3 regions of the Shewanella sp. ALD9 genome follow, and region 3 is predicted to be linked to each of the others. Evidence: predicted binding sites of a transcription regulator. Region 3 holds the regulator's gene; each other region holds the start of a gene.

Region 1 (7,797 bases), on a different contig from region 3:
ATTTCACCGCCATCGACAGTTACAGCACTGTTTAGCGCCATATTTTGTGGTTTAAAAGGCGCGACATTAATGTTTTGACGGGAAAATAAACGACATAAACCGGCAACAAGCGTGCTTTTACCCGCATCAGAGGTGGTGCCTTGCACCATTAATGCGCCACGTAATGGTGGGGCGATTGAAGATTGATCGTCAACCAATGACATTATGCTTTTAAGGCCAACGGTAGGCCTGCGACCACCAAAGTGACTTGATCAGATATTGCGGCTATTTCTTGGTTGAGCCAGCCCGCTTCATCAACAAAACGACGATTTAACTCACCCATGGGAACTATGCCCGAGCCCACTTCATTACTGACTAACACCACATCGCTTTGCAAAGCAGACAAACTGTCGATGAGTAATGACTTTTGCGTGGCCCACGAGGCGCCGTCATTTAACAATAAGTGATTGGTTAATAATAACGTCAGGCAATCGAGCAATATGACTTGTTGTGGTTTATCTATCGCCACCAATGTTTGGCCAACGTCATAAGCTTGTTCGTGCAATGTCCAGCTATGGACGCTGGACATACGGTCTTGTTGGTGTTGATTAATGCGCGCAGACATTTCATGGTCTAACGCTGTGGCTGTGGCTAAGTAAACACAGGAATAACCAATAGCAGCGTATTCCGCCACACATTGCTCTGCATATCGACTTTTACCGCTACGCGCACCGCCTAACACCAAATGAATCATTAGCTTAATCCAACCGCTAAAATAACTAAGTAACAACACACTTCGCTGATTTGCTGCGCAGCGCCTAGTGTGTCACCGGTGTAGCCACCAATTTGTTTACGGAAAAAGCCGCCTAACAAAATGCGTACTAGCCACAAGGTAATAAATAGCACAAACGCCGCCAAACCGTTAAGCCATAACAACACAAAAATACCGCTGGCGATTAAAATAAATAAATCATTTAATTGCTGGTCTTGGGCAATCGGCTTTGATTTGCTGGTGTCGTCATCACGGACGTATTGCTCACTAAAAATCAAGCTTGATGCCACAACGCGGCTGAGTGTATGGCCTGCTACAAGCGCACTGACCGCCGCCATTGGGCTATATAAAGCCAGTTCGACTAACAATTGCCATTTTAGCAATAACACTAATCCCAGCGACAAGGCACCATAACTGCCCAAACGCGAATCTTTCATGATGCGCAGCTTGTCTTCTACCGTCCAACCCCCACCAAAACCATCTGCGGTATCGGCTAAGCCGTCTTCATGGAAGGCGCCGGTCACTAATACACCCGCGACCATGGCTAATAAAATGGCAATGCTTGCCGGTAAAATCAGCTGTGCAAGCCAAAATACCAACGCACAAATTAAGCCAATGAGTAAGCCCACTAAACCAAAATAACGGCTAGCTTTGTTGAGCTTATCGCTATCAATCACCACCCACGATGGAACGGGGATCCGAGTAAAAAAACTCATCGCCACAAAAAATAAATTTAACTGCCGCAACCATTTTATCTCGCCAGACATGTTGTTCCCTTAAACCACATTATTAACGCCAGCATCATCGAAACTGGCCATTTGATTGTAAAAATTCACCGCAGCTTGAATTAACGGTAACGCTAACGCAGCGCCAGTGCCTTCTCCAAGTCTTAATCCCAGCGACAACAATGGTGTTGCTTGTAGCTGTTGTAACAGAAGCTTATGTCCTTGCTCTTGCGACTCATGAGCAAAAACTAAATAGTCTCTTGATTGTGGAGATAATTTTACCGCAACTAATGCTGCAGCAGTAGCGATAAAACCATCAATCACCACTAATATTTTTTGTTCCGCAGCTGCCAGTATCGCCCCGGTCATTTGCACTATTTCAAAACCGCCAACGTGAGCCAAAATAGCTTCAGGAGAAACTAACTCATGTTGATGTAAATCAAGTGCTTGGTTAATGAGTTTTGTTTTAATAACCAAGGTAGCATCATCAATTCCCGTGCCTCTACCAACACATTGCTCAACATCAATATTGAGCATAGCTGACATTACCGCAGTCGCAGCAGAAGTATTGCCGATACCCATTTCACCTAAAGCAATTAAATTACAACCGGCATCAACATGGCGAGCAACCAACTGTCGAGCAAATTCAAACCCTTGGGCGACTTTTTCAAGTGGCATAGCCGCAGCTAAATGCATAGCCTTAGTGCCTGCGCCTAAGCGTTGGTCGATAACATTGGCTTGGCCTGTAAGCGGTTGTAATATTCCGCAATCGATAATTTCAAGCTCAAACCCGACTTGGCGACAAAACACATTAATTGCCGCGCCGCCTTGGACAAAATTATGCACCATTTGAGTGGTCACTTCGCTTGGCGCAATCGACACGCCGTAAGCGGCAATGCCATGGTCGGCAGCAAACACTAACATCGTTGGTTTAGTGATTTGCAGCGGTGTGCTTAACGACTGTTTATCGCCGCTGTACTGCACCCGAGCAATCTGTAGCGCCAAGGTTTCTAGCTGCCCTAATGCCCCTAATGGTTTGGTTTTTTGATTAATCTTATGTTGAATATTGGCATCAACATCTGACTTAACGGCTTCTATAACAAACATGGCGACTCCAACAATTCGGGCAGATAAAATTCAATATGATGTATTGCAGCACTCATACAGTGCTTATCAAAGAGCTTATCTATGTGCTTATCTATGTGCTTATCTAATTCTTAGCTATGTGCTTAGCTATGTGCCTATAAAAAGAGCTCAGTGTTTAACGGCGTTGACGCAAAATAAACAAGAAAAACACGCTGCCCAATGCAGCTGTAATAATGCCGACAGGCAATTCTTGGTTAAATAAAATGCATCGTGCTATCACGTCAATCCACACCATAAATAAGCCACCTAACATCGCGGTTAAGATCATCGGCTGACGTCCGGAAAATAATAGCCTAACCGTATGCGGGATCATCAAACCAACAAAACCAATGCCACCACAAGTTGCCACCAACATTGCCGTAATAAGCGAACACAGTAACAACATACTTAAGCGCAATTTTGCGACATTAATCCCTAATGTATGAGCCGTTTCATCACCCGCTTGCAGCGCCATAATTTGCCGTCTAAATGCCAACATAATCAATAAACTCACCCCTACCGTCACACTGGGTAAGAGTAAATTAGACCAACTGGCTTTAGCAAAACTGCCTAAACTCCAAAACAGTACTGACGCCGCAGCTTGAGGGGTTGAAAAATACAACAGCAAGCTAGTCAATGCCCCAAACAGAAACGACGTTGCTACACCAGACAGCAACATACGTTCAACTTGGCTACTTCGACCAGGTCCCGACAAAATAAACACCACCAACACCGATAAACTGGCGCCGATGAATGCTCCTATCGGTATGCTTAATGTCGACCAAGACCACCAAGGTTGCGCGGTAAAGCTTGGCGCTATAGTCAATACACCAGAAAACATTTCGGCAAACAAACCGGTTTGACTGAATAACGACACCACCAGCACTGCACCAAATGACGCCCCGGAGCTAATGCCAAACAAATACGGGTCGGCCAACGGGTTGCGGGTCACGGTTTGTAATACACTGCCTGCTATAGACAACCCTGCGCCAGCCACAAAGGCCAACAAAATTCTCGGTAAGCGTAATTCAAGCACAATACGTTGGGTTATCGTAACCGCATGTTCACTGCCTTCAATCGCACTCGGCATGTCGCCGCCCAATAAGGTATTAAATATCATTAATACGTCATTAAGATGAATGTTAGCCGCCCCAAAACTGGCGGCAAATATCGGGGTAAGCAGTGTAGCCAATACCAACAGACTGAAACAAACATAGTAGCGACGTTGCGATGCATCAATCATGATCGGGGCATCCTTTCTGACTCGGTTGGTAACCATAAAAATAACTGATCAGCGGCTTACCGTGTTGTGGGTGAAGATTAATGTCGCAGCACACACCAAACACGTCACTAATTTGCCGCTCGGTTAGCACTTCTGTTGGGGTACCTTTAGCAATTAATCGTCCTTGGTCGAGTAGCAGTAATTTATCGCACATTGCACTGGCTAAATTCAGATCGTGTATAGAAGCAATAACACTGATGCCTAAAGATGCAACGAGTTCAAGAATTTGAATTTGATAACGAATATCTAAGTGATTGGTCGGTTCATCTAAAATAAGAATATGCGGCTGTTGCACAATGGCTCGGGCAATTAGGGCACGTTGTTTTTCACCGCCAGATAACAGTTCATATTGTTGCTGAGCTTTTTGCTGTAATCCCACTTTGGTTAAGGCACTCACCACACGTTCACGGTCTTGGGCTGTGTTTGAGTCAAACAAGCCTTTATGCGGAGTAAGCCCCATCGACACTAATTGCTCGGTGGTCATGTCAAAATAATGCGGGGTATCTTGTTGCACCACAGCAATATTCTGCGCTAACAACTTAGAGGAATACTCACTGATGGGTTTAGAAAATATCTCAATATCGCCGCTGGTCGGCACAATATAGCGATATAAGCAGCGTAACAGGCTCGACTTTCCTGCGCCATTGGGACCAATTAGTCCTAGCATCTGGCCTTTAGGCAAACTGAAATGAATGTCCGCCAGAATCGTTTTATTATCGACTTGCCAAAAAAGATGATTTACATCTAATACAGATTCAGACATGAAAGTTAGCCCGCCATGTCCAATTAATTAACACAAACATCTATTTAATAACTCCCCTAAGTCACCCGCTTAGGCATGGATATTGAGGCGATTCAAAGCTGGTATCTGACTTATGTCCCCATATTCGATGGGTACATCTACAGTTGCGGGTACAGTTTGGGCTTATCCCAATTCCCAATACCTTGAAAGGCACTATGGTTTCGACGCAGATTATTACGACAATTATGACGCAAATAACTATTCAAATTACGGCGCTGATAACTTTGCAAATAACTTTGCAAATAACTATGCAAATTGTGACACTAATGACTACGCACGTTATGGCGCAGATTATTATGCAAATTATGGCGCAAAAATAATGACACTATGGTTGTAACGCTCAGCCAATGAAGTGTTACGGCCAATGTAATGTAAAGCTCACTTTAGCGGTATTGCTATTCATTGCTGTCGCTTGAAAAGCGTCAACCTTATCAACATCATCAGGCCAATATACATCGAGCACCATAATAGCAGCATAGGGGATCGCTAGGTTAGCGAATATTCCGCTAGATTGGCCAACCTTAAGCACGTAGCCCATTAAACAGCGCATCACCCCACCGTGAGTAACCACTAACGCATGGGGACAATCGACAGCTTGAGCAGTTTGCGGCAAGCTTTGCCCTTGTTGTTCGTCGATAGACAGTAAACAAGAGTGCTGCTGATGACGTGAGCGCCACAGTTCATCAACCACGCTCATGAGCCCGGCTTCTACTCGCGCAGCAAAATCGCTTACCGACTCGGCTTTATCAGGCGTGCTATCAGCCAACCATGGGTTATGCCAGTAAGCATCAAATTTACCTGGATTTTGCTGATAAATTGCATCAAACAATTGCCCATCCCAGACACCAAAATCAATTTCTTGCAGTGCTGGTATCGTCGTTAACGGTAATGTTAATCGCTGCGTTAAAGGCTGGCTGAATTGCTGACACCGTTGCAATGGCGAACTAAACACATGGCTAATTGGATATTGCAGTTCAGCAAACGCTTGCTGCATTTGGGCCATTCCAGTGTCGGTGAGCTTTACATCGGTTTGGCCGCGAAATATTGCCCCACCTTCGCATTCTCCATGGCGCATTAATATTATCTTGGCTTGTTTCATTTAATTCAGCCTTGCTCTAGTGATAAAAATTCGCGTACTATGGACGTCTATACGTTTATATGTCTAAAATACTATCTTAAAAGATAATCATTTAGAAGATAATCATTGTACGCAGTAATTGTCCAAGGCAATTGCCTGCAACGGTTAAAGCAACCGTTGTGTATAACTGTTATTTACAACACTTGTGCACAGCAATGATGTTATCGCCCTACTATTGTAAAAATAAGGGTATGCTTATCTCAATCAAGGTATCAAGCAACATAGTGATAAAAAGGTAACTGTTATGGCGAAATCGACTTCTTACAGTCAAACACTTGAACAACTTAATGCATTGTTAGCGCAGCGTATTGTGATTTTAGATGGCGCCATGGGCACCATGATCCAAGACTATAAGTTGGAAGAAGAAGATTATCGTGGCGAGCGTTTTAAAGATTGGCATTGCGATGTTAAAGGCAACAACGACTTATTAGTACTCAGCCAACCGCAAATCATTAAAGATATTCATACTCAGTACCTGCTAAACGGTGCCGACATTATTGAAACCAACACCTTTAATGCCACCACCATTGCCATGGCCGACTACGATATGCAGTCGCTAGCCGCTGAAATTAACCTTGCTGGCGCCCGAGTCGCCCGCCAAGCGGCCGACGAAGTGGCCGCGCAAACAGGTTCACCACGTTATGTTGCTGGTGTATTAGGCCCAACCAACCGTACTTGCTCTATCAGTCCAGACGTTAACGACCCAGCGTTTCGTAATGTCAGTTTCGACCAATTAGTCGACGCTTATGTTGAATCCACCAGCGCCTTAATTGAAGGTGGCGCCGATATCATTATGGTTGAAACCATTTTTGATACTTTAAACGCCAAAGCCGCCCTATTTGCGATTGAAAAAGTATTCGATCAACTTGGCGATCGCCTACCCGTTATGATCTCTGGCACTATTACCGACGCCTCTGGTCGTACATTAACCGGCCAAACCACCGAAGCCTTTTATAACTCTTTACGCCACATCAAGCCGTTATCGATTGGCCTTAACTGCGCCCTCGGACCAAAAGAGCTGCGCCCGTACGTTGAAGAATTATCACGTATTGCCGAATGTTATGTCTCTGCCCACCCAAATGCTGGCTTACCCAACGAATTTGGTGGCTACGATGAAACCCCAGAAGAAATGGCCGAAGTCATTAATCAATGGGCGCAAGAAGGCATGCTCAATATTGTCGGCGGTTGTTGTGGTAGTACACCCGCACACATTAGTGCTATTCGTGAAGCGGTGCTCAGACACGAACCAAGACAGATACCAGATATACCTGTGGCGTGTCGTTTATCGGGCCTAGAGCCACTCACCATCGACAAAAACTCGTTATTTGTTAACGTCGGTGAGCGCGCTAACGTGACCGGTTCGGCTAAGTTTTTACGCTTAATTAAAGAAGAAAAGTTTGAAGAAGCCTTAGATGTCGTGCGCGAGCAGGTTGAAAATGGCGCGCAAATTATCGACGTCAACATGGACGAAGGTATGCTTGATGGCGTGGCGTCAATGGCGAAGTTTTTAAACTTAATCGCCTCTGAGCCCGACATCTCCCGCGTGCCCATCATGATTGACTCATCAAAGTGGGAAGTGATTGAAGCTGGGCTTAAATGCGTTCAAGGCAAGTCGATTGTTAACTCTATTTCGATGAAAGAAGGCGAAGCCAAATTTATTGAACAAGCCACCTTAGTAAAACGCTATGGTGCGGCAGCCATTATAATGGCCTTTGACGAAGACGGCCAAGCCGATACACGTGAGCGTAAAACCCAAATCTGTACCCGTGCTTATCGCATTTTGGTTGATGTTGTTGGCTTTCCACCAGAAGACATTATTTTTGACCCTAACATTTTCGCCATTGCCACCGGTATTGATGAACACGACAACTATGCAGTCGACTTTATCGAATCGATAAAAGACATCAAAGCCACCTTGCCACACGCAATGATCTCAGGCGGCGTGTCTAACGTGTCATTCTCGTTCCGCGGTAA
Region 2 (7,797 bases), on a different contig from region 3:
GCTTTTTGGATAGGATTTTGGATACTTAGCAATGTGTTCTTTCAGCTCTTTAAGCTGTTTTCTCAATGCTGGAGTCGGTTTATCAAGCACATCTTCAATAATTTCATCTAGTTTCGGAATAGGTAGCTTTTCAGCTACTTTAACCGCTGCTAATACTTCTTCGCGATAACGTTCAAATAACTTGGCTTCATCGGCTTCAGTTATCCAGCCTTTGTTAACCATCCATAATTTAAAACGTTTTACTGGATCGTGTTGCTGCCATTTGGCTTCTTCTTCTTTTGAACGGTAACCAGATGGATCGTCTGATGAAGAATGCGCGCCCAAACGATACGTCATCGCTTCAATCAATACTGGAGCATTATGTTCTAGTGCATGGGCACGAGCTTGTTGCGTGGCGGCTAACACCGCTAGCATGTCGTTACCGTCTACACGAATGGTATGCATACCGTAACCAACTCCCCGACTGGCTATACCGTTACCAGCAAACTGCTCTTCAGTTGGGGTTGAAATAGCATAACCATTGTTACGACAGAAAAAGATGGTCGGAGACTTAAGCACTGCGGCCATGTTCAAACCAGCATGGAAGTCACCTTCTGATGCTGCGCCTTCACCAAAATAACAAATGGCAACGTTACGCTTGCCTTGTAATTTCATGCCATAAGCAACACCTGTGGCTTGTGGAATTTGAGTTGCCAAAGGTGATGAAATAGTTTGGTAGTTGAGTTCACGGCTGCCGTAATGAATCGGCATTTGGCGACCTTTACCTAAATCTTTCTCGTTACTGAACATTTGATTCATAAATTGTTCAGTCGTAAAGCCGCGATAACGCAATGAGGCGTGCTCACGATATTGAGCCAAAATGACGTCGTCTTTATCAAGCGCGGCTGTGCTGCCAATAATTGAGGCTTCTTCACCGGTACAGGTCATGTAAAAACTAATCCGTCCTTGACGCTGCGCACCCAACATACGCTCGTCTAATACGCGTGTAAAAACACAGGTATCAAAGATTTTTTCGGCCAGAGCCTTGTCGATTACTGGTAGAACCGCACTTTCATAAGTGGTGCCATCAGCTTGCAAAATACGCAAGATGGGGATGTGCAATGACGCTTTGTCTAAGAAGCTGACACGGTGCACTGTTTCATTGGTCAGTGGTGCGTTGCTCATATTATGCTCTTGTTATTGTTGAGCCATGTTCAACATAAACATGGCTCTATTTATACTATGCGAGTAGACATTACGTTAACGTAAACTACCTATCAATACTTACTCTCACTGTAAACGCATTTTACTCGCGATTGACATGTATATATTGCTTTACGACTAGATAATAGTTTCGTTCAACGCGGGTACTAAACACAACACCGTACGTTGCCCAACCGGCACGTTCTCATTAGGAAATACGATCGCTTCTAATGGTTGCTCGACTGTGATTTGCTTCCCGCCTTCTGTCGCTAATACCTCGCCCTGACTAAAGGCACTGAAGTTTTCTGCATCGCCTGCAAAGCTAAATTCAAAATTATCAAAGTGCTTGTTAATAGAGCGCGATACCTTATACAAATTGACCTTGCTAGGGTCGAACTCAACAGGTGCTAACTCAGTTTCAGTAATCAACTTTTCAAGCATAGTATGAGTTTGTGCAAAACGACTCATATCATTTTGGCCAAATGGCATTACTTTGCCTAATTCCACAGTAAAAGCATCTGCTTGAAATTGCTCGGACGAATAATAACTAAACGTCGTTGTTGGTTCGTGGTGAAACAACATAGTATCAACGCCACATGCCGCCAAAAACATAATTTGTTCACCGCTAAAAGCACGGCCAGGACGGTATGGGTATATGGCAAACTTTTCATGCTTAGAAGCACGAATAGCAGTATGTAAGTCGTAATGAATACGCTGATTGTCATTATTGGCATTGAAAAAGTCTGCCACGTATTGCTCTAACGCTTTTGCTCGGTGACGCTCCGGATGGCTTAAGCCCTCGCCTTTAGAATGCGCGCCACTAAATAGACGATTCATGTTTTCATCAATAAAACGGGTTTTATTGATGATCGCGGCCGGATTACCAATTAAAAACATCACTCGCTGCTTGGCAACAATTCGTTGGCTGAGCAAATCTTTAATGAGTTGATTACAGATTTCAATCGGTGCAGTTTCATTACCGTGCACAGCACAAGACAGCACGATATCTTTGGTTGCATTAGCCGGAGTAAATACAATCACTCCCGTATCCCATACATCTACACGGGTATGATCTGCCAACATAAAATCAGATGCTTCAGGTAATTGATTTGGATTGGCTAAGGTATAGGCTAAAAAATCATGGTTTATCATCAGGTCAGATAACACTATCAACTCCTTGTCTCATTATTATATGGCGTAGTTAACTTTGACGTAAAACGATGTTAACTATTACTGCCTATTGTCGCGGATTCTATCATAGCCAAACGCTATTTTATTGGTGGCATATGTTAGATTTATTTATTAATAAAAGTTTGCTTGCAAAACTACACAATATTCAACACAATTGTAGCCATCTAGACTTCTATAATTTGTTTTAAGGGTATGTCATGGCGTTAGCAACATTTGGTGCAGGCTGTTTTTGGGGTGTTGAATATTTTTTCCGTGAAATTAACGGCGTCAGTAACGCAACGTGTGGCTACATGGGTGGCAAAGACAGTGCGACCACATATAAAGAAGTGAAGACGGGTTCAACTGGTCACGCAGAAGTGGTTCAAGTTGAGTTTGATCCAGAAATCGTCAGTTACGACGACTTGTTGGACACTTTTTGGAAAAATCACAACCCAACCATGCTGAATATGCAGGGCGGTGACATTGGTACTCAATATCGCAGCACGATTTTTTTTCACGATAAAGAGCAAAAAGCCCAAGCTGAAAGCTCAAAGCTGGCATTAGCACGCAGCGGTAAATGGGGACAGCGTCATATTGTGACTGAAATTGTACCGATACAAACATTCCACATTGCCGAGGAATACCACCAGAATTATTTAGAAAAAAATAATTTACCAACCTGTCACTTGGTTTACTAATTGGATTGAGATAAATAGTACTTTTCTTATTCGTGATCAACCAAAATCACTGAGATTTTTGAGTTTACGACACATTGTTGAAATAAGAGAGATGTCCTTATTTCAACAATGAAACAAAAACACCCTATTTGAGCAACGGCAGAGGGTAATCTCCCCATTTTTAGCTGAGGTCAAAAGTAGAGACTTAGGCCACTAGTGCCAGTTTTTGCTTTAGTGGGACACCACCAATTGCTGTATTGGGTCTTTCATTGTTATAAAACCATAGCCATTGTGTCGCATGTTCCTGTACCTCGGCAATACTATTCCAAAGATATTGGCTCAGCCATTCGTATCGTACAGTCCGATTATAGCGTTCTACATAGGCATTCTGCTGTGGATTGCCAGGCTGAATAAATTTCAGTTCTACATTGTGTTTTTCAGCCCAGGCTGCCAGTACCGCACTTATATACTCTGGACCATTATCACTGCGTATCTGTTTTGGTTTTCCACGCCATTCGATGATTTGATCCAATGTTCTCACCACACGCTCCGCAGGTAAGGAGAAGTCGACCTCTATCGCCAAGCCTTCACGGTTGTAATCATCAATCACGTTCAATAACCTAATGCTGCGACCATCTTCCAGTTGGTCGTGCATAAAGTCCATGGACCAACATTCATTGATTGCCTCTGGCACCGCCAATGCGTCCGGTTTATCACGCTTCAAGCGTTTCCTCGGCTTAATTCGTAGATTTAGCTCCAATTCTCGGTAAATCCTATACACCCGCTTATGGTTCCATCGGTAGCGTTTCACGTTACGTAAAAAGTAATAACATAGCCCAAACCCCCAACTCCGATGGGTTGATGTCAGTTGCTGTAACCAGTCGGCTATTGCAGCGTTTTCATCACTGAGTTTTGCCTGATAGCGATAACAGCTCTCACTGAGTCCAAACAAGGCACACGCAAATGCGATCGAAATGGCTTTATCTTGCACCGCCTTTTGCGCCAGCTCCCGCCGCCGCGACGGCTTTACCACTTTTTTTCGATGGCCTCTTTGAGTATTTCAGCTTTGAGTCGCTCTTCGGCATACATTTTTTTGAGTCGTGAATTCTCAGCCTCTAACTCCTTCAATCGCGCCATCATAGAAGCGTCCATGCCACCGAATTTGGCGCGCCATTTGTAGAAGGTCGCAGAGCTCATGCCATGCTCACGGCAAAGCCCCGGAACTGGGGTGCCAGCTTCGGCTTGTTTAAGGATTGCTAGGATTTGGCTGTCGCTAAATTTTGATGTTTTCATGCAGAATCTCCCTGCGTATATATTACGAGAAAATTCTACTTTTGAAATCTACTATTTTTAGGGGGGATTACCAGAGGATAGATGTTTTTGTTAGCTTTTACTTAATATTACTCATCGATGTAAAATCAATCACCCAGTAACACTACTAACTCTTATGGATATATAGATAGTAAATAATTAATCCAAGAGTAAAAATACTTACCAAAGAAATAATGTAGAACCACGCAAGTTTTTTGTCTTTGCTTCGACTAAAGCGCTTTGTCGCTTCAATATTAACAAGAGAAGCATGACGTTTGAGGTTGGGCCAAGCTATAACCCCAGCGTAAGCAACCATTCGTGCACCAATACCTTTATCCCAAGCTGGGGGCTCTATCCCTTCTTTCAACATTTCTTGCTCAAGATGTTTAATAGTAATGCGGCCAAATAAAAATATGGCAGTACCTCATATAAGCAATACAATAAAAAACACTACAGCCATCCAGCTTTCAGTTGATAGTTCTAACATAAATCCCTCGCTATAGGCTATTTAATCAGTCACCTAAATTAAAGGCTTTATTAGCTCCGAATATCCCAATCCCATTACCGGCCTTAGTCACCACAATACCGATTGTTATCGTCGTATCTAAATATTAAGGCAACCAATTTTGCTAGTTATCAGGGCCGTATAGATAAGCAACAGTGAACATAAGAGTAAAAAACACAACACTAGAGATCTGTACAAATACAGCCAAATACCAGTCGACTTTTCGACTAAAGCGCTTGGTAGCTTCTATGTCAACAATAGAAGCATGCCTTTTAGCGTTAGGGCGCATGATAATACTCGCATAAGCGGGGTATCTCATACCTATGCCTTTATCCCATTCTGCCGGCAATATGTCCTCTTTTGCCATTTCGCGCTCAATATGCTTAACGGTAATTCGGCCAAACAAAAGTACAGCAATACTCCACATACAGAAGGTAATAAAAAAAAATATACCCATCCAGTCTTCAGTTGATAGTTCTGACATGAATACCTCCTTTACAGGCTATTAAGCCAATCTCCGATATTATAGGCTTTATTGGCAGCCCATTTCCCAGCAATATCTCCACCTTTAGCCGCTACAACTCCAACCGTAATGGCAGTACCGATAATAATGACCCATCCAACAGGCGTAGCTAGCATAGCAACACCTAGGCCGGCTGCTACGACTTGACCTCCCCCCCATAAACCAGCAGCTGTACCTATACCAAAACCGGCAGTTTCAACCGCGGCACGCTTTTGCCAATTAGCTCCAGCTAAATAATCAACATGTACATTGCCCGCACGAATCCCAGCATCAAGCACAATTAACCCTTTACCGAGAACATTAGCTCCCATTTCAAAAGCACGTAAATTTTGAAAATCGACTGTAGAGGTAAATTGAATCGGTTTTATGGACCTACCGCTTTTTGCTTTATTGATACCTCGATCAGCATTACTGTAAACAGTACCTCTTTTGCTTTTGACCCGACCAATGTATTTATTGATTTCTGCTTGGAACTTTTGATTAAAGTCTTTCCCTAGTTCCCTTGCGTTTTGTTCTAACATCATCATTTGGGCTTTAGGATATTTTGCTTGTGCGCCAATTCTTACTTTCTCTAATGCATCTTGAAGTTTATTAGCGGCTTTAGCAAAGTTACTTAATCTTGTATCTAAGGCAGTTGATGCTGCGCCTATGGCTCCTATGCTTTCATTGCGCAGCATGGGTGCTAACTCTGCTTGATAAAAATCAGCGAGTGCTTGTAGGTTTTCGCCTCCAAACATATCATCCATCAAAGCGATATTTCGTTTTGCTTGTTGTGGTAAAGATTGTATTTGATTAAGCGTGCAGACTAATTCAGGTCTTTCTTGGCGCCAATTAGTGCCATTAGTGTTGCCATTACGCATAATGAAAGGGGTGCCAGCAGAAACAAAAGCACCATTAATATGTGGATTGTCTTGTTGAAACGTAGCAAAGACTTGTTCGTTATTTGGGTTAACTGGGTAGGTATTACTTTTGCTATAGCATAGCTCTATATTATTTGGCATCGTTTAATCCTTTAAAAAAATCAATCCTATTGAAGCTGCTATGAATCATTTGAGCTTCAGTCAATGAGCAATGAATATATCATCATTAAAAAAAAATGATGTATAATTGTTAACCTAATATAAGGTTTTAGCTATGAGCGATGCCGTTTCATTGGAATAAATGATATTTCTCCGTTCCAAGGTGTGCTATCAGAACAGCAATATTTTAATCGCCATTTTATAAACAATTGTTTTTTTGCACACCTGTTATAATTTGTTCACGATAAAAGGCCTCTTACTATCATTTATATCCTTCATTACTCATTTGATATATTTTAACGTTGAGGTTACTTTTATCTGTGCAGGTCATAATGATTAACTATTCTATTAAAAAATCAACAAGCGCTAACTAGTTTTGATTTGTTTCAGGTAACGTCACTCACCTGAAACGGAATATTTACACAATAGATAACCCCAATCGATTTCCTGCACTCAACTTCACTTTACCCGCAGCGGTAAATTCCATACAATCCCATGCAAATTGCTTAAGGCATGTTATCGGAGAACAAAATCATGAGTGAAGCTCGTCACGTTAACCTACTAATTTTAGGTTCTGGCCCTGCTGGCTATACCGCTGCTGTTTATGCTGCGCGTGCAAATTTAAATCCTGTGATGATCACAGGCATGCAGCAAGGTGGTCAATTAACCACTACGACTGAAGTAGAAAACTGGCCAGGCGATGCTGAAGACTTAACTGGTCCAGCATTAATGGAACGCATGCAAAAGCACGCTGAGAAGTTTGATACCGAAATTATTTTTGATCATATCAACGAAGTGACACTAACTGAGCGACCTTTCCGCTTAAAAGGTGACAACGGCGAGTTTACGTGTGATGCACTCATTATTGCTACTGGCGCATCGGCTAAATATTTAGGCCTCCCGTCTGAAGAAGCATTCATGGGCCGTGGTGTTTCTGCCTGCGCAACATGTGATGGTTTCTTCTATCGTAACCAAAAAGTTGCGGTGGTTGGTGGTGGTAACACTGCAGTTGAAGAAGCACTTTACTTAAGTAATATAGCTTCTGAAGTTCACTTAATTCACCGTCGTGACAGCTTCCGTTCAGAAAAAATTCTGATCAATCGCTTAATGGATAAAGTTGCGAACGGTAATATCATTTTACACCTAGACCAAACACTTGAAGAAGTGACGGGTAACGAGATGGGTGTAACCGGGCTTAAGAAGAAAAGCACTAAAGATGGTTCAGTGACCGATTTAGAAGTCGCTGGTGTGTTTATTGCGATTGGTCACAGCCCTAATACTGGTATTTTTGCTGGTCAATTAGAAATGAATCACGGTTACTTACAAGTAAACAGTGGTTTACAAGGCAATGCGACTCAAACTAGCATTGAAGGCGTATATGCTTGTGGCGACGTAATGGATCAACATTAT
Region 3 (7,797 bases):
GCAATAAGGCCATAAAACGAGATCCCAGCTCAAAAACATTACCGAGAGGACATAAAAAAGACCATCAATAATGGTCTTTTTTAACAAAACTACTCTTGCAACAGGTCTTTGCAAATATGCACCAAATCCGACTGCACAGCCGCAGCAGTCACCTCACGCCCAGCCCCTGGGCCGCGAATAATCAATGGATTACCTTGATAAAACGCACTGCGAATAACAAACACATTATCCCCTGGGGTTAAATTCGCATAAGGATGATTATTATCAACCCACTGCAAACCCACTTCAGCCTGTAACTTACCTTCGACTTTATCCAGCGAAGCCACATAACGTAGCACCTTGTTCTGTTCAGCTGCAGCGACATACTGCTGCAACAAATCATCGTCTAACTCACTGATGCGTGTTAAAAAATCTTCTAGTGACAACTCTGCTAAAGCTTGAGGCACTAATGAGTTAAGACTAATATCGTCTAGCTCTACCGCTAAACCTATCTCGCGAGCCAAGATTAACAACTTACGTTGCATATCGCGGCCAGATAAGTCATCACGAGGATCCGGTTCAGTAATGCCTAAACTGCGAGCATGCAGTACTAATTCTGAGAACGGCTTACTGCCATCATAATTTTCGAACAACCAACATAACGTGCCCGAGAAAATACCACCCACGGCTTCAATAGTGTCACCACTATTACGTAAGTCATTTAACGCATGTTGAATAGGTAAACCTGCGCCACAACTGGCGTTATAACGCCAAAATAAGCGGCGATTACTCAGCTGCTGCTTTAATTCACGATAAAATGGCAATGGCCCTGAGCCGGCTAATTTATTGGCACTTACCACATGAATACCACGGGCAAATAGCTCGGGATATTGTAAGGTTAAGGCAGCACTCGCACTGATATCTAAGGCGACAATTTCATCGCATGATAACTGCGCTAATTGATCAAACAGTTGATCATAATCCCATTCAATACCTTGCTGTTGATAATCTTGTTGCCATTGTTCAAGGTTAATTCCGTCGTTAGAAATTAACGCTTTTTTCGAACCGACTAAACCAACGAGCTCAACAGAGGCTTCGAGTTCATGATCTAATGCTGGACTGGCGCGTTTAAACAAATCAATCCACGCCTCACCAATGTTACCCACTCCCAGCAATAACACTCCAATACGCATTCTTGGTCCAGCACAACGACGATGTACTTTTTGGGTCAATAAACTCACTTGAGCTTGCGGGACTAAGGTGACCAAACTTAATGCATCTTGATAAATCGGTTTGGCATCACGGCTGAGTAGTCGGGCAAAACTGCGTCTAAAGTGATGAGCATCGGCACTGACTAATGCCACTAGGCCTAAGTCAGTTTGGGCACTCAACTCTTCAATCAAAAATTCGCTGCTGTATTGAGTGAGCAAAGCTTGCACTTGTTTTTGGCTTTCAAGCGTTAACGCCAACTCAAACTTATGTTGTGCTAGCGACCAATAAGCTAACGGCGTGATACCAGCTTTATCCAAAATGGCCAACAATGGTTCAATGTCTGCGTTCATTTTAAAACTAAACAACACCACTTCATTTAAGTTAGTCACGACTGGCGCACTCGCAGATGAACTCAGTGGCGCAATTAAGGTGAAGTCGGTGTGCGAAGCATAGCTTGAGCGTACCGCTAAACTCACTTTAGTATTAAACAGTGGCTGTAAGGTACGAGAATGCAGTACAGGAGAGCCCAGGCGCGCTAAGCGATCCGCTTCTGCGAGTGACATACTCTTGAGTAATTTAGCATCATTAATTTTATTCGGGTCGGCGTTAAATACCCCTTCAACGTCGGTCCAAATGGTCACACGCTCAATGTCAGCTAAGCTGGCAATTAAGGTGGCACTAAAATCAGAACCATTGCGACCCAGCAATAAGGTATCGCCGTGGCGGTTAGCGCATATAAAGCCGGTGATCACTAAACGCTCTTGCGGGTGCAAGGCTAATAAGGCCTGTACCTTGTCACGAGACTCAGCCACTAAAATATTGGGTACGGCGCCTTCATCGGCTACCAAAATAGAGCACGCATCGACATGAGTCGCAGCTACGCCCATTTCTCGTAACAAAGCGGCCATTAAGCGCGCCGACCAACGTTCACCAAAACTCACCACTTGGTTTAATTGGTAATCGTTACGTTGCTCTAAAGATAATAAGCTGACTAACTGAGATTTGTCGGTAGACAAACGTTCGCGTAAATCACGCGCTTGCTCGTTTGATAATAATTGTTCAATTAACGTCTGCTGGTAACTGATCAGAATTTGCAGCTCTTCTTGCCACAACTGACCGCTGTCACGCAGGCTCAATAATTTGTATAAGAAGTTAGTCGTTTTTCCGGCGGCGGATACCACAACTAAATCATCACTCTGACCATGCGTAAGTAGAATATGTGCAACACGGCGATAGCAATCTGCATCCGCTAAACTTGAACCACCAAACTTATGTAAATGACTTCGCGTCATTACTGACTCCTTAAACAACTACGACTTTTGTTGCGACTGCTAGACTTCTATTTTGAAACCAATAGTGTTGCAAGTGCATGTTTTGCTATTTTACCCAATTTGGTCGAAACCACAGCTAACTTAAACTCGAATTAAGCTGATTTTATCGCGGCAACAGCTGCTAGGCCTGCTTGAATATCGGCCAAGAGGTCATCTGCATCTTCAATACCGACAGATAGTCTCAATAAAGTCTCTTTAATACCAGCCTCTTGCCTTGCTTGTGGGTCCATTGCTCTATGGGTCATAGTGGCCGGAACGGCGACTAAACTTTCCACTCCGCCTAAACTTTCGGCAACACTAAACAACGACAGCGCCTTTAAAAATGCCACCACTTCCGCTTCGCCGCCGATTAACTCAAAACTTAACATAGCGCCAAAGCCTTGTTGTTGTTTTGCCGCAATTTCGTGACCTGGATGGTCTTTTAAACCCGGATAATACACCTTGGCCACCACATCACTGGCGCTGAGTAACTCAACAATCTTTTGTGCATTACGTTGATGCTCACGAATTCGTACCGCTAAAGTACGTAAGCCTCGGAGGGTTAAATAACTGTCAAATGCTGACCCCGTAAGCCCAAGAGTATTTGACCACCAATGTAACAACTCACCCACTTGAGGATCTTTAGCCACTACAGCCCCACCGACCACATCGCTATGACCATTGATGTATTTGGTGGTTGAGTGAATCACAATGTCTGCACCTAATAATAATGGCTGCTGTAATATTGGTGATAAAAAGGTGTTATCGACTGTCACTAGCGCGCCAACGTCATGGCAAGCGATACTAATGGCATTAATGTCTACCACCCGCAATAAAGGATTCGATGGCGTTTCTAACCACACCATTTTCGGTTTTTGAGCTATCGCTTTGCTCAGCGCTTGCGCATCAGTTTGATCAACAACCAATAACTTAAATTGGCCTTTTTTGGCCAAGTTAGTAAATAAGCGGTAACTGCCACCATAACAATCGTGCGGCACAACCAATAAATCCTCTGGGCCAAGTAAGCTAGTCACCAATGTAATCGCCGCCATGCCGGTACATGTCACCACGCCGGTAGCACCTTGCTCGAGTTTGGCGAGTGCGTCACCTAAAATACATCGAGTAGGATTACCCGAACGACTGTAATCAAACTCGCGCGGATTATTGTGGCCATCGAATGAATAATTGGTCGATAAATAAATCGGTGGCACGATAGCACCATGTTGTGTGTCTGTTTCAATACCTTGGCGAACGGCCAATGTGGCGTTTTGATGCTTAGTCATGGTAACTCCTAAAATTTCACAAACACACAAAGAGATGTCTAGACGTCCAAATTTACCTAAGAGATCCCCATCCGTCAACTTAAATAGACGTTTAGACGTCTAAACATCAAGAAATCTATTTGCAATCGGGATTAAATAGTAGCAATAATTTGACTAGAGATTGTAACGGTTTAAAATCTGCAGCGTATTTATCGTTAAGGGTAAGTTAATGACTGAGTGGAATGGCGAATATATCAGCCCATATGCCGAGCACGGCAAAAAAAATGAACAAGTAAAAAAAATTACGGTTTCTATCCCTTTAAAAGTATTAAAAGTACTGACGGATGAGCGGACGCGTCGCCAGATAAATAATCTGCGCCATGCAACTAACAGTGAACTGCTATGCGAAGCATTTTTGCATGCGTACACAGGTCAACCATTACCTTATGACGGTGATCTATCAAAAGATCAGCCTGATAGCATTCCAAGTGAAGCGAAAAAGTTAATGGATGATATGGGTATCGAGTGGGAAGAGCTCGAATAATTCACTGATTAGTCAATACCTCACAGACTTTGAAACGACCCTAATAAGAAGTCGTCATGTTTTTAAAGAGAACTTATGATGTCATTTATCGATCCAACGACCTTGATACTGGCATCGATTATCGTGTTTTTTGGCGCGCTAACCCAAAGCTTAATTGGCTTTGGGTTAGCCGTTGTTGCTAGCCCGCTGCTGTATATTGTTAATCCTCAATTAGTTCCTGTTCCTATTATTGTTATGGGCTTTGCCATTTCTGCAATGACCTTATTTAGAGAACGCGGTCATCTACAATTTAATGGTTTGCAATATGCCTTACTCGGGCGGATCCCTGGGGGGTTTTTAGGCGCTGGATTATTGCTGTTTGCCCCACAAGCCATACTAGGCTTAGTGATTGCAGGCATTGTGTTTATTGCTGTTATTCTTAGCATCTTTCGCTTTACCGCCCCTATTAATCGCCTCAGTTTATTTATCGCTGGGGTATTTTCAGGCATATTTGGCAATATCGCTGCTATCGGTGGTCCACCAATGGCCATTTTGCTTGCAGGCCAAGACCCAGGTCAGTTTAGAGCGGCATTATCTGCCTTTTTCGTGTTTAGCTCATTAATTGCCTTAGCTATTCTAACCATCGTCGGCTTAGTTGAAGTGAAGCATTTATGGCTATCACTGCTATTATTGCCTTCAGTCGTTGCTGGTTATCTTGTCTCAGGTAGATTAATTGGCCGCGTTGATAAAGATAAAACCCGCATAGTCACCTTAGTGTTATGTAGTATTAGTGCCACTGTGTTAGTGATTATGTCGACCAACACGTTAATGAGCTAATCAGCTATTCTGTACCTGTAAACAAAACCAGCCATCAATGGGCTTGTTCGCTAATAATGATTAAAATCTTCCCCTTCTATTTATCAAGCAGTCTATTTCTCACCTAAAAACGCCATCAATAAGTATCAAAAAAACCACTTTTATCTCCTCTAGCAAAATCCTCATCTTGGCGCAATAGATCCACATCACACTAGTTCATTAGATTTCTTTCAATTAACTTTTTTTCAATTAGATTTTTCTCATGGATATGATCTACTTCAAATTAACACTACTCACTTTTAGGTAACATTGTTTACAGCAAATAAATAATTAAATGCTGTTAATGCACAACCCTAATAAGCCCGACAGAGGACAAAATGATGAACACTTACATTAAAGTTGGTATCGCAGTTGCTATGGCATTATCACTTGGCACCCAAGTGATGGCCGCAGATGGTGGTAATCCTAAAAAAGGTAAGCACCTGTACAAAAAAGAATGTAAAGCCTGCCACAGCGCTAACAGTGAAGGTCCTGAATTAACCCCAATGACCAAAACCATGAGCCAATGGGATCGTTTCTTTACTCGTGATAAGCACAAAGCTAAACCTGCCGTTTTTGAAGCCTTATCAGAAAAAGACATAAAAGATATTCAACAGTTTTTATATGACCACGCCGCCGATTCAGACCAACCAGCTACTTGCGGCTAAATCATCAATGCTGAGTATCTTTTCGTTCTAAACGAAACATCAGCCAATAAACCAAACGAAAAAACTGTGAGGCTTAGCCTCAGGGATCCTGACACAAAAAATTTGCCAAATTGACCTTGTTATTTGGCAAATAAAGGGGAGAAAGACCATGAGAACTCTCATCTCAATATTAGTGGCTAACGCGCTCTTTATGAGCGGCGCAAGCCTAGCAGCAGATACCGATGCACAAAAGATTGCCGATCTTAAACAACAACTGACTACTATTAATGAAGATCTTGATTACTTAAATTCACGAGTTGACAAAACCGAGCGTCACACAGCCTTAGACAGAATAGCCATTACGGGTGATTTTAGAACCAAAGCACATTCATTACATTATCAAAACGTCACTTGGAACCCAGCCATGAACGTTAACTTTTCTGACTTTGGCGCTAAAGCCATGTCAGGAGTATTTGGCGATCCAAACAGTGCTACCTCACCGTTAGGCCAAATGATGATGGCAAACCCTGATTTAGCCAGCGCGTTTCAAAGCGGTATGCTTCAAGGCGTTATGCCAATGCTGTTGGGCCAAAAAACCCAACAGGACATTGATAACGATATATTTTACACCACGCGCTTACGCCTAAACATTGACGCTAAAGTGTGGGATAACGTCAGCTTTGCAGGACGTTTAACCATGTTTAAGAGCTGGGGAGACTCTGCTGGAGTTAAAGTATTCGACTCATGGAACTCATTCACCATGGACGGCACCAGTAGCGGTAGCACCAGTGGTGATGAGTTAAAAGTAGAGCGCGCCTATTTTAATTGGAAAGACATTAATGGTAGTGGCACTTACCTTTCTATTGGACGTCGCCCTTCAACGTACGGTCCACCAAATCATTATCGTGAAAATGAACTCAGAGGCGGCACGCCATCAGGTCACTTAGTCAATTTCAACTTCGATGGTCTGACCTTAGGTTACAACTTGGGTGATATTACCGGTATTGAAGGCCAAACAGTACGTTTTTGCTATGGCCAAGGCTTTGAATCACAGTACGGCAATGGCGAATTGTTTGGTGACATCATCACTAAAGATACCCACCTCGGCGGGTTTAATATCGACGTGATTAATGACGGTAACCATTTCTTACAGTTCACTTTATTCGGTGCTAAAGATGTCAATGATGGCTTTACGGGCACCATGGCATTCCCTACTCAACTGGCGGGTATCTTTGCCCCAACCATGTATCAAGACATGCAAAAATTCGACAACTTTAACTTCGTCACCCGCGTACAACCAAGCGGTGTCATTGGTGATATGTACTTAGGTGGCCTAGGTTATGCCTATGAAACCGATGACGACCTGAAAATGTTTGCCTCATTAGGATGGACTCGTGCTGAACCTAACGGCAATGCTGGTTTGTTCGGTGGCATGTTAAGCGATGCAGTATTTGAAGCAGAGTTGAACAGCACTGGTACTGAAATCATTATGGTGCCAAAAGAAACCGTTGATAGCGACACCAAAGATGGTTACGGCATTTATGTGGGCATGCAAATTCCTGCACCATACGGCAAATTTGGTTTGGAATATAACTACGGTTCTAAATACTGGAGTCCCTTCACCCAAGCACAAGACGACCCAATCGGCAGTAAGTTAGCCACTCGCGGCCACGTTGCCGAAGCTTATTATATCTTTGATATTAATCCAAAAATGTTTATCAAGTTAGCCGGTTTATATTACGACTATGAATATACCGGAAGTGGCTCACCAGTAGGTGCACCGATGAAGGTTGACGATGTGATTGCCGGTAGCGCGTACTCAATGTTGCCCGTTGTTGACACCGCCTATGACGTCAATGCCTCACTGACTGTTAACTTCTAACGCTAACTTAACCTTCTAACTTGGCCCCCCTGAGCACAAGCTCAGGGGTAAGGACAAATATCATGAAACTATTATCAGCACTGGCTGTATTACTGTTATTAAGCAGTAGCGCACAGGCTGCCTTTAA

Evidence for each region. Region 3 encodes MetJ, which represses methionine synthesis genes. Its sites were predicted from a motif close to TAGACGTCTAGACGTCTA; they were not measured.
Region 1: the regulator MetJ is predicted to act here: its motif matches at 5,825-5,842, upstream of metH (methionine synthase).
Region 2: the regulator MetJ is predicted to act here: its motif matches at 2,531-2,548, upstream of msrA (peptide-methionine (S)-S-oxide reductase MsrA).

The regions. Positions count from the first base shown of each region.
Region 1 is NZ_PJCD01000002.1:388,738-396,534, forward strand. It holds gene CXF88_RS05220 (cobyric acid synthase) at 1-203, opposite strand, end outside; gene cobU (bifunctional adenosylcobinamide kinase/adenosylcobinamide-phosphate guanylyltransferase) at 203-733, opposite strand; gene CXF88_RS05230 (adenosylcobinamide-GDP ribazoletransferase) at 733-1,518, opposite strand; gene cobT (nicotinate-nucleotide--dimethylbenzimidazole phosphoribosyltransferase) at 1,528-2,583, opposite strand; gene CXF88_RS05240 (iron ABC transporter permease) at 2,738-3,844, opposite strand; gene CXF88_RS05245 (ABC transporter ATP-binding protein) at 3,837-4,646, opposite strand; cobalamin riboswitch at 4,725-4,858, opposite strand; gene CXF88_RS05250 (histidine phosphatase family protein) at 5,041-5,784, opposite strand; gene metH (methionine synthase) at 6,068-7,797, shown strand, end outside.
Region 2 is NZ_PJCD01000042.1:148,954-156,750, forward strand. It holds gene CXF88_RS18950 (thiamine pyrophosphate-dependent dehydrogenase E1 component subunit alpha) at 1-1,164, opposite strand, end outside; gene astE (succinylglutamate desuccinylase) at 1,321-2,349, opposite strand; gene msrA (peptide-methionine (S)-S-oxide reductase MsrA) at 2,571-3,050, shown strand; one part of gene CXF88_RS18965 (IS3-like element ISShfr8 family transposase) at 3,235-4,061, opposite strand; one part of gene CXF88_RS18965 (IS3-like element ISShfr8 family transposase) at 4,061-4,322, opposite strand; gene CXF88_RS18970 (hypothetical protein) at 4,468-4,710, opposite strand; gene CXF88_RS18975 (hypothetical protein) at 4,970-5,329, opposite strand; gene CXF88_RS18980 (hypothetical protein) at 5,341-6,369, opposite strand; gene trxB (thioredoxin-disulfide reductase) at 6,922-7,797, shown strand, end outside.
Region 3 is NZ_PJCD01000001.1:431,268-439,064, reverse strand. It holds gene CXF88_RS02040 (bifunctional aspartate kinase/homoserine dehydrogenase II) at 90-2,483, opposite strand; gene metB (cystathionine gamma-synthase) at 2,615-3,784, opposite strand; gene metJ (met regulon transcriptional regulator MetJ) at 3,993-4,307, shown strand; gene CXF88_RS02025 (sulfite exporter TauE/SafE family protein) at 4,383-5,123, shown strand; gene CXF88_RS02020 (cytochrome c) at 5,480-5,809, shown strand; gene CXF88_RS02015 (DUF3373 domain-containing protein) at 5,958-7,670, shown strand; gene CXF88_RS02010 (tetrathionate reductase family octaheme c-type cytochrome) at 7,733-7,797, shown strand, end outside.